2 regions of the Bradyrhizobium sp. PRIMUS42 genome follow, and region 2 is predicted to be linked to the other one. Evidence: predicted binding sites of a transcription regulator. Region 2 holds the regulator's gene; the other holds the start of a gene.
What was found. The regulator PhoB, encoded in region 2, activates phosphate uptake and scavenging genes when phosphate is short. The targets are predictions, from matches to a motif close to TGTCATNNANCTGTCAT.

Region 1 (3,533 bases), on a different contig from region 2:
TTGGCGCCGATGCGGTCGCCGAGCGCGCCGGCGGTCAGGATGAAGGCGGCAAACGCGATGGTGTAGGCGCTGACCACCCATTGCAGTTCGGCGACGCCGCCGCCGAGCGTCCTGCCCATCGCATCCAGCGCCGTGTTGACGATGGTGACGTCGAGCTGCACGACGCCATAGCCGAGGCTCATTGCCGCCAGTGTGAGAGAGGTCGCAAGAGGCGACGAAGCGCGCGGTGTGGCGACCCGGTTGTCGAAGGTTTGAGGTCTGATGGTGTTGGCTCGCATGCTGCACCCGATTGCAGCCCCATGCGAAATATAGACTTGGCCGCACCATCATGCTTCGAGAATGACCGAATGATGGATGCGTGCGCTCGAGGCACCACAATTCCGGTGTCATGGCCCGCGCAGGATCCAGTACTCCGTGGCGGAGATCGTGCAAACGAAGTGCGACCGCGGGGTACTGGATGCCCCCGTGCGCAATCGCGCCAGGCGGAGCATGGCGGATGGTGAAGAAGCAGAACGCGCCGCGCGGATGACCGCGCGGCGCTCGTCGCAATGAGCCTTGCCCTAGCTCGCCGCGCGCAGGTTCACCTTGCTCTCGGCGAGTTTCGTCAGCTTCATGTCGGTCGCCTTCTCTTCCTCGAGCGTCTTGGCGAGCACGCTGGCGCAGTCGTTGCGGCCCAGCTGCTTGGCCCAGGCGATCAGGCTGCCGTAGCGCACGATCTCGTAATGTTCGGCGGCCTGGGCCGCATTGATCAGCGCCGCGTCGAGCACCGCCTTGTCGGCAACTTCGCCGGCGGTCTCGTCGGCTTCCTCGATGATGCCGTCAATGGCCGGGCAATCGACTGCCTTCACGGCGACGCCGTGCATCTTGAAGACTTCCTCGAGCCGAGCAACGTGTTGCTTGGTTTCCTCGAGGTGCGTCAAAAAGCCCTGTTTCAGCTGGGGATCGGTAGCCTTGCTTGCCATTTTCGGCAGCGCCTTGGTCAGCTGCTGCTCGGCGTAATAGATGTCCTGGAGCTGGTGCACGAACAGGTCGTTCATGGTCTTGATGTCTTTTGTAAACAGTCCCATCGTTCCGTCCTCGTTCGGTTTCTGAGACACGACGGCAGCGGCCTGCACGAAAAGCCGCTTATTCCGCCATGTCCGGTTGCTGATGGGGCACAACGAGCGCGCGGCAGCGACGTTCCAAAAAAGGCCCGTAAGGCTTGCGCTGGAACAATACGGACGGCGCCGGGATCTGAGATCATGGCAGCATGCGAAATGCGCGAGCCGGCCGGTTTCACGACTCATATGCTTAAAGCGCCTTCGATGTGAACCGCGTATGACAAAATGGCCGGTCCCGCGCAGAACCTATTGTTGTCAAGGGCTGCACAAGCCGCTGTTTTTGCCTTAAATGAGCTGGATCATGCCTAGCGATCGATGCCTGCCTTTGGCCATGATCGCACCCGACTGGCCAATACCTGGCCCGGTCGGTCTTGCCCCCCGCCGGGAGGATGAATGCACGGACTGCTGCCTGCGCTGAAGCGCGGCTTCAAGAGATGGATCGGCTGGCGACGGCTCGGAGTTGCCGCGAGCATCTTCATCATCGCCTTCGCGATCACCACGCTGGTGCGGACCCTCAAGGGCATCGATACCGGGGTCATCCTGACCGCGTTGACCGAGATTCCCCGCGGGAGCATCGGGCTCGCGGCCATCTGCGTCTTCTTCGCGTTCTGTACGCTGACATTCTACGACTTTTTTGCACTGCGAACGATCGGCAAGAAGCAGGTGCCCTATCGCATCGCAGCGCTCTCCAGCTTCACGTCCTATTCGATCGGCCACAACATCGGCGCCACCGTCTTCACCGGCGGCGCGATCCGCTTCCGGATCTATTCGGACTACGGGCTGAACGCGATCGACGTCGCCAAGATCTGCTTCCTGTCGGGCCTCACCTTCTGGCTCGGTAACATCTTCGTGCTCTCGATCGGGCTGGCCATCCATCCGGATGCGGCGTCCTCGATGGATCAGCTTCCCCCGTCGATCAACCGGCTGATCGCGCTCGGCGGCCTTGCCTCGATTGGCGCGTATCTGGTCTGGCTGTGCATGGGCGAGAAGCGGCGGGAGCTCGGCCAAAAGGGCTGGAAGGTGGTGCTGCCCTCGGCGCCGCTGACGCTGGTCCAGATCCTGATCGGCGTGGTCGATCTCGGCTTCTGCGCCTTGGCAATGTATCTGCTGATGCCTGCCAATCCGCCGATCGACTTCATGTCGCTTGCCGTGGTGTTCATCCTGGCGACGCTGATCGGCTTTGCCAGCCATGCGCCCGGCTCGATCGGCGTGTTCGATGCCGCCATGCTGGTGGCGCTGCCCCAATTCGGCCGCGAAGAGCTTCTGGCGACACTGCTGGTGTTCCGCATCCTCTATTTCGTGATCCCGTTCGGCCTCGCCATCTCCATCATGGGCACGCGCGAGCTCTGGATGAACGTGGTCGCGCCGTGGCAGGAGCGACGACGGCTGGCGGAGGCCTGCGCCCAGGCTAATCTGCCCAAGCAGGTGGCCACGATGGAGCGTGAACGGGCGCTGCGGCAGGTTGGCAAGCGGTAGGCGGATCCTCAAACCCGTGAGACAAAGGTTGCAGGCGGGGGAGCAATCCTCTCTTATTTCCGCCTCAACTTTGCCGTTGAACAGCGGGCCATGATCCCACTCCCCCTTCGTACCCTTTCCGCAGGCGCCCTGCTGCTTGCGGGGATTCTGATCGCCTTGCCGCCCCAGCGCGCCGCCGCTCAGGACGCCGGCACCCTGCAGATCAGCTGGGAGGTGCGTAACCGCTTCCGGCTGTTCCGCGAGGAGCGCGACTTCCTGCTCCATGTCGAGAACGCACGCAACCGCAACATCCTGGCCGCTGAACAATCGCTGGAGCTCCAGAGCGAAGGCCGCGGCTGGGCCCGCAACATGGTCAACCGCCTCTGCATCGACCTCCAGGGCCGGGTCAACCAGCCCTGCACGCGCGACAACACCAAGGAAAACTATCTCACCCCGATCGACCATCCCGTCACCGTGCGCCTCGTTGGCGCCGTGCCGGTCGGCGCCACCTGCGCCTGGTCGTTCGACGACGGCGACGGCCCGCAACAATCGACCTTCGACTGCGCCGAGCCGATCAACTTACGTGTCCGCTACGGCAAGCAGACGGTCGCGACCGTCGACGTCTCCTCCGGCTCCGATCCGACCCAGCGCGTCCAGACCGAGATCCAGGTCCGCGACATCTTCGTTGCCGGCCTCGGCGACAGCATCGCCTCGGGCGAAGGCAATCCGGACCGGCCGCTGGCACTGTCCGACGAAGGCTTTTGCTTCCGCTCCTATCTCGGTACCGCCGGTGCGCAATACTACCGTCCGAGCCGCCACGGCTTCAAAGGCGGCCGCGCCTGCGAAGCGCCGGATACGCTCGCCAACTGGCAACGCTACAGCGCGCTCTGGTTCAACGCGCCCTGCCACCGCTCGCTGTACAGCTACCAGACGCGCACCGCGCTGGCGCTCGCGGTGCGCTACACCCACATCGCCGTG
Region 2 (7,511 bases):
GGCTCTGAAACAGGTTCGACATGTGCCAGAGCCTGGTCGCCTGCTCCTGCAGCGCCTTGATCAGATGCGGGTGGCAATGGCCGAGCGCATTCACAGCGACGCCCGAGGTGAAATCGAGATAGCGATCGCCATTGGTCGCGATCAGCCAGCAGCCTTCGCCGCGTTCGAAACCGAGGTCGGCCCTGGCGAAAACGGGGAGCAAATGCGGCGCTGCGCTGTTAGTCATGACGATCACTTGAATGTTGCGGACGGTGTGACGCGTGCATTGCGCAACGCACCATTGACCGGCCCGGAAAACGAAACGTGCCGCCTTTTAAGGGCGGCACGCAGGACTATCTTATGCTTGGCAAGACGGGTGTCAATGCCGCCCGGAAAGCCTCGGGAAACGCTGAATCCGTAGTCTTGCGGTGCCGATTTTGCGGGTTTTCACCACGGAACATGTGGAAGCGAGTCGGCGGACTCTTGCGCGGGAGTCACGCCATATTGTAGCGTTTGGATTGTCAGATACGACATCTCGTGCAGCGGTTCTGATCCCAAGAGTCCTCTTGTACCGGCGTAAACGTTCGGGCGTCAGTCACGCGCCCGGCGAGCCTTAAGGGATTCTGACGGCACGGGTTTTTGAAGGCTTAGGCATTCGCTGCAAGGCCCCAGGATGGCTGGCCGGCAGCGAGGGAAAGGGTGCAATGACGGTTTTGACCTGGTCCGATGATCGCGTCGAGCAGCTGAAAAAGCTCTGGGAGGCCGGACTTTCGGCCAGCCAGATCGCAGCAGAGCTCGGCAATGTGACCCGCAATGCCGTGATCGGCAAAGTGCACAGGCTCGGTCTGTCCGGCCGCGCCAAGAGCCCTTCATCGGCAGCGCCCCGGCCGCGCAAGGCGCGTCCCGCGCAGCACATGATGCGGGTGACCCGCCCCATTGCGCGCGGCAACACCGCGCTGGCGCAGGCCTTCGAGGTCGAGGTGGAGGCAGAACCGGTCACCTACGACAACGTGGTGCCGATGAGCCAGAGGTTGTCGCTGCTGGAGCTGAACGAGGCGACCTGCCACTGGCCGGTCGGCGATCCCTCGAGCCCGGATTTCTTCTTCTGCGGCGGCAAGGCGCTCTCCGGCCTGCCCTATTGCGCCCAGCACTCGCGCGTGGCGTATCAGCCCGCAGCGGACCGTCGTCGTGCACCGGCCAAGCCGGGCCCGCGGTGAGTTAGCGAATTAGTTGACTAAGGACGGCGCTGTCACGTGATGACGGCTCCAATTACTCGATGTCATCCCCGCCTAGTGCGCAATTTCGCACGGGGCGCGGGGATCCATAACCACAGGGCGCAATTGTTGCGCGAGATGGTCACTCCGAGTCTTCGCCAAACCACGTCCTGTGGTTATCGCGACGAGCGCAAGCGCTTGCGCGGAGGTCCCGGGCTCGCGCTGCGCGCGCCCCGGGAAGACACTGAGTGTGTCGCCGCAGCTCGCCAAACACCAGCCCGCAAACCTTACGTCTGCTCAGCCTTCGCGAAGCGATCGTCCAGCGCATAACCCGCGCCGCGGACGGTGCGGATCGGGTCCTGCTCGCGGCCGAGATTGAGCAGCTTGCGCAGGCGGCCGATATGGACGTCGACGGTGCGCTCGTCGATGTAGATGTCGCGGCCCCAGACGCTGTCGAGCAGCTGCTCGCGCGAGAACACGCGGCCGGGATGCTCCAGGAAGAACTCCAGCAGCCGATATTCGGTGGGGCCGAGATCGATCGGCCGGCCCGAGCGCGCGACGCGACGCTTGTCGCGATCGAGCTCGATGTCGCCATAGGCGAGCACGGTGGCGAGCCGCTCGGGGCTGGCGCGCCTGAGCAGCCCCTTCACGCGCGCCAAGAGCTCCGGCACCGAGAACGGCTTGACGATGTAGTCGTCGGCGCCGGTCGCAAGACCACGTACACGCTCGCTCTCCTCGCCGCGCGCGGTGAGCATGATGATCGGCAGCTGCTTGGTCTCGGGACGGGTGCGCAGGCGGCGGCACAGCTCGATGCCTGACAGGCCGGGCAGCATCCAGTCGAGCACGATCAGGTCGGGAATGTGCTCCTTGAGGCGGGTGTCGGCGTCGTCGCCGCGCATGACCGTCTCGACGTCATAGCCGTCGCCTTCGAGGTTGTAGCGAAGAAGCTCGGTGAGAGCTTCCTCGTCCTCAACCACCATAATGCGTGCGCCCATGGTGTCGTCGCTCCTTGAGGTCTTCAGCTATTCGGGATCGTCGTGGCGAAGGTGGTCATGTCGCCCTTCGGCCGCTTGTCGGTGATCGCCTGGCCCTCGATCATGTAGAACACGGTCTCGGCGATGTTGGTGGCGTGGTCGCCGATCCGCTCGATGTTCTTGGCGCAGAACATCAGATGGATGCAGAACGAGATGTTGCGCGGATCCTCCATCATGTAGGTGAGGAGCTCGCGGAACAGCGAGGTGCAGATCGCGTCGACTTCCTCGTCGCCCTTCCACACCGCCATCGCCGCCGGCAGATCGTGCGCGGCATAGGCGTCCAGCACCGACTTGACCTGCTGCTGCACGAGGTCGGTCATGTGCTCCAGGCCGCGGAACAGCTTCAGCGGATGGAAGTCGGTCTCCAGCGCGGCGACCCGCTTGCCCATGTTCTTGGCGAGGTCGCCGATCCGCTCGAGGTCGGTCGCAACGCGCATGGCGCCGACGATCTCGCGCAGATCGACCGCCATCGGCTGGCGGCGGGCGATGGTGAGCACGGCGCGTTCCTCGATGCGTTTCTGCAGCGCGTCGAGCTCGGCGTCGATGGTGACGACGCGCTGGCCGAGCGCGACGTCGCGGCGGATCAGCGCGTCGACGGATTCGACGATCATGCGCTCGGCGATGCCGCCCATCTCGGCGACCAGGCGGGTGAGCTCCTGGAGGTCGGTGTCGAAAGCCTTGGCGGTATGTTCAGTACCCATGTTCCGTCTCCTCAGCCGAACCGGCCGGTGATGTAATCCTGCGTGCGCCGGTCGGTCGGCGACGTGAAGATCTTGCTGGTGTCGTCGAACTCGATCAGCTCGCCGAGATACATGAAGGCGGTCTTGTCGGAGACGCGCGCCGCCTGCTGCATGTTGTGGGTGACGATCGCGATCGTGTAGTTCTCGGACAGTTCCTGGATCAGCTCCTCGACCTTGGCGGTCGAGATCGGATCGAGTGCCGAGCAGGGCTCGTCGAACAGGATCACCTCGGGCCGCACCGCGACGGTGCGCGCGATGCAGAGGCGCTGCTGCTGACCGCCGGAGAGCGACAGGCCGGAGGCGTTGAGCTTGTCCTTGACCTCGTTCCAGAGCGCGCCGCCGCGCAGCGCCTTCTCGACGCGGTCATCCATCTCGGACCTCGAGATCTTCTCGTAGAGGCGGATGCCGAACGCGATGTTCTCGTAGATCGTCATCGGGAACGGCGTCGGCTTCTGGAACACCATGCCGACCCGGGCGCGCAGCAGATTGAGGTCGAGCCTGGGGTCGAGGATGTTGGTCTGGTCGAGCATCAGCTGGCCGGTGGCGCGCTGGCCCGGATAAAGATCATACATCCGGTTGAAGATGCGCAGCAGGGTCGACTTGCCGCAACCGGACGGGCCGATGAAGGCCGTGACGCGGTTGGCGCCGAGCGTCAGGTTGATGTTCTTCAGCGCGTGGTGCTCGCCGTAATAGAAGTTGAGGTTGCGCGCGGTGACCTTGGCCGGTGCCTCGGGCAGCGGCTGCGAGCCGGGATGAACGGTCGGCGCGCTCACGGAAACAGACATTTCGCTCATTTTGCAGTCCTCTCGGCGCCGATGATGCGCGCGCCAATGTTCAGGGCAAGCACGGTCAGGGTGATCAGCAGCGCGCCGCTCCAGGCGAGCTGCTTCCAATAGGCGTAGGGGCTCTGGACGAAATTGTTGATGGTGACCGGCAGGTTGGCCATCGTCTTGTCCAGGCCGAGGCTGAAGAACTGGTTCGACAGCGCTGTGAACAGCAGCGGCGCGGTTTCGCCGGCGACGCGGGCGGTGGCGAGCAGCACGCCGGTGATGAGGCCCGAGCGCGCCGCGCGATAGGCGATGCGCTTGATCACCAGCGAACGCGGAAGGCCCAATGCGCTGGCGGCTTCCCGCAGCGGATTCGGCACCAGCAGCAGCATGTCCTCCGTGGTGCGCACCACCACCGGGATGACGATGACCGCGAGAGCCAGCGCGCCTGCGATCGCCGAGAAGCCGCGCATCGGTACCACCACCGCGCCATAGATGAACAGGCCGATGATGATCGAGGGCGCCGAGAGCAGGATGTCGTTGATGAAGCGGATCACCGAGGTCAGCTTGTCGTTGCGGCCGTACTCGGCGAGATAGGTGCCGGCGAACAGGCCGAGCGGCGCGCCGATGCCGACGCCGAGGACGGTCATGATGATCGAGCCGACGATGGCGTTGCGCAGGCCGCCCTCGGTCGAGCCGGGCGGCGGCGTGTCGGCGGTGAAGACCTGGAGATTCAGACCAGCGAGGCCGTTGTAGAGCAGCGTGGCCAGGATCAGCGCGAGCCAGGTGACGCCGAAGGCGGCCGCGGCGATGCAGAGCCCACGGATGACGAAGTCCTTGCGGCGGCGGCGCGAATAGATCGGATTGAGAGCCATGACGTTAGTTCCCCGCCTTCTTGTCCAACCGCATCAGCATCAGCCGCGCGGCGGCCAGCACGAAGAACGTCAGCACGAACAGCAACAGGCCGAGCAGGATCAGGCCGGACTGGTGCAGGCCGTCGCTCTCGGCGAACTCGGAGGCGATCGCCGCCGAGATCGTCGTCCCTGGCGCGAAGATCGAGGAGGAGATGCGGAACGAATTGCCGATGATGAAGGTCACCGCCATGGTCTCGCCGAGCGCGCGGCCCAGCGCCAGCATGACGCCGCCGATGATGCCGACCCGGGTGTAGGGGATCACCACGCTGCGCACGACTTCCCAGGTGGTGCAGCCGACGCCGTAGGCGGCCTCCTTCAGCACCGGCGGCACCGTCTTGAACACGTCGACCGAGATTGAGGTGATGAAGGGCAGCACCATGATGGCAAGGATCAGCGCGGCATTGAACGTGCTGAGATAGGACGGGGGACCTGCGAAGATCGCGCCCAGCACGGGGACGCCGTCGAAAATCCTGATCATGAAGGGCTGGAAGGTGTTGGCCAGGAACGGGCCCAGCACGAAGAAGCCCCACATGCCGTAGATGATCGAGGGAATGCCGGCGAGCAGCTCGATCGCCATGCCGATCGGGCGGCGCAGCCATTGCGGGCAGAGCTCGGTGAGGAAGATCGCAATGCCGAGACCGACGGGAATGGCGATCAGCATCGCGATGAAGGAGGTGACGAGCGTGCCGTACATCGGCCCGAGCGCGCCGAGCACGGGCGGATCGGCCGACGGCGCCCAGCGCTGCGTCCACAGGAAGGAAAGGCCGTATTCCCTGATCGCCGGGAACGCACCGACGATCAGCGAGATGATGATGCCGCCGAGGATCAACAGCACCGAGATCGCGGACAGCCGCGTGATCCAGTAGAAGGTGACGTCGCCGAGCTTGAACGCGCTCAAGGCCTTGGCGCGGTCATACGGTCCGGCGTCGTCGATGATATCGCTCTGAACGGCCATTTCTGCCACGCCGATCCCCTGTGCCCATTTTTATATACGCTTGTTCTTGGTCGCGTGCCCCGGATGCGACGCTGCGCCGATCCGGGGCCTGGTTCTTGGCGGGCCCGGCTCAGCGGGCAGCGTTTCACGCTGCCGCGTCCGGGACACGAGAGCCGTTTCTTAGCTCTTGATCTCGGCAGCCCAGGTCTTCTCGATCAGCTGGACGACGCTGTCCGGCATCGGGATGTAGTCGAGCTCCTCGGCCGCCTTGCCGCCGCTCTTGAAGGCCCAGCGGAAGAACTTGATGGCTTCCTGCGAGGCCGCCTTGTCGGTGGCGGACTTGTGCATCAGGATGAAGGTCGCCGCGGTGATCGGCCAGGACTTCTCGCCGGGCTGGTCGGTCAGGATGACGTAGTAGCCGGGCGCCTTGGCCCAGTCGGCGTTGGAGGCGGCCGCCTGGAACGCTTCGACGGTCGGCTGCACCGGCTTGCCGGCCTTGTTGACGAGACCGGTGTAGGTCAGCTTGTTCTGCTTGGCATAGGCGTACTCGACGTAGCCGATCGAGTTCTTGGTCTGGCTGATGTTGCCCGACACGCCTTCGTTGCCCTTGGCGCCGACGCCGACCGGCCACTCGACCGCAGTGCCCTCACCGACCTTGCTCTTCCAGTCCGCGCTGGCCTTGGAGAGGTAGTTGGTGAAGTTGAAGGTGGTGCCCGAACCGTCCGAGCGGCGGACCACGGTGATCGCCTCCGAGGGCAGCTTCGCGTTCGGATTGAGCTTCTTGATCGCGGCGTCGTCCCACTTGGTGATCTTGCCGAGATAGATGCTGGCCAGGGTCTCGCCGTCGAACACCAGTTCGCCGGGCTTCACGCCCTCGAGGTTGACGACGGGAACGATGGCGCCCATCACCATCGGCCACTGGACGAGGCCGTCCTTCTCGAGCTGCTCGGCCTTGAGCGGCGCATCGCTGGCGCCGAAGGTCACGGTCTTGGCCTGGATCTGCTTGATGCCGCCGCCGGAGCCGATCGACTGGTAGTTCAGACCGTTGCCGGTCTCCTTCTTGTAGGCGTCAGCCCACTTCGAATAGATCGGGAACGGGAACGTCGCGCCTGCACCGGTGATGTCGGCAGCAAAGGCCGCCGTCGCCGACGCGGCGACCACGCCGGCAGCGACGATCGTTTTGAGGAAATTCATGCTGGTCTCCATACAGGGGAGCGAAGCGCCATCAGCGCCCGATCGCGCTCCCCACGCCGCCCGTTTAGGAGCGGTCGGCTGTGCTTTTACGAAGGTTTCGTGACAGCCGGATGACACCATCAAGCGATTGAAATCGCTTGATTATTAGATCTGAGCCGGGGCCTTCGCCTGGGGAAAACAAGCGCTGAAAGTGGCGCCCTGTCTTGGCACGCTTTCGATCAAAAGCCGGCCGCGATGGCGATTAAGAATATGTTTCACCAACGATAATCCGAGCCCGGTCCCGCCTTGCGAGCGGCTGTCGCCGACGTCCACCCGGTAGAACCGCTCGGTCAGTCGTGGCAGGTGCTCGGGAGCGATTCCGGGGCCGAAATCGCGAACCATGATCCGGATTTCCTGAGTTCCATCAGTGGCCGCGCCCGAGGTTAGCGACACGATGACGCGTCCGCCGGAGGCGCCGTATTTGAGCGCGTTCTCGATCAAATTCTCGAACAGGCGGAGCAGCTCCTCGCGGTCGCCCGCGATCATCACCGGGCTATCAGGCAAATGGATCTCGACCTCGACCTGGCGCTCGCGCGCCAGCGGCTCGAGCCCGTCGGCGACCTGGCGGATGATCGGCAGCAGGTCGACCAGGGTGTCGGGCCGGACATGGGCCGACAGCTCGACCCGCGACAGCGACAGCAGATCGTCGATCAGGCGCGCCATGCGGGTGGCCTGGTTGTGCATGATGCCGAGGAA

Region 1: MOV75_RS30895 (YbhN family protein) is a predicted target of PhoB. The motif match lies at 1,307-1,323, and genes of this name have one in related genera.

What each region holds. Positions count from the first base shown of each region.
Region 1 covers NZ_JALBGZ010000637.1:48-3,580, reverse strand. Annotated here, with positions in the region: partial or broken gene MOV75_RS30905 (MFS transporter) at 1-278, opposite strand, end outside; gene MOV75_RS30900 (ferritin-like domain-containing protein) at 561-1,067, opposite strand; gene MOV75_RS30895 (YbhN family protein) at 1,494-2,576, shown strand; partial or broken gene MOV75_RS30890 (hypothetical protein) at 2,667-3,533, shown strand, end outside.
Region 2 covers NZ_JALBGZ010000243.1:553-8,063, forward strand. Annotated here, with positions in the region: partial or broken gene MOV75_RS18920 (aspartate aminotransferase family protein) at 1-226, opposite strand, end outside; gene MOV75_RS18925 (GcrA family cell cycle regulator) at 684-1,196, shown strand; gene phoB (phosphate regulon transcriptional regulator PhoB) at 1,481-2,188, opposite strand; gene phoU (phosphate signaling complex protein PhoU) at 2,212-2,928, opposite strand; gene pstB (phosphate ABC transporter ATP-binding protein PstB) at 2,940-3,761, opposite strand; gene pstA (phosphate ABC transporter permease PstA) at 3,758-4,609, opposite strand; gene pstC (phosphate ABC transporter permease subunit PstC) at 4,614-5,603, opposite strand; gene pstS (phosphate ABC transporter substrate-binding protein PstS) at 5,763-6,776, opposite strand; partial or broken gene MOV75_RS18960 (ATP-binding protein) at 6,921-7,511, opposite strand, start outside.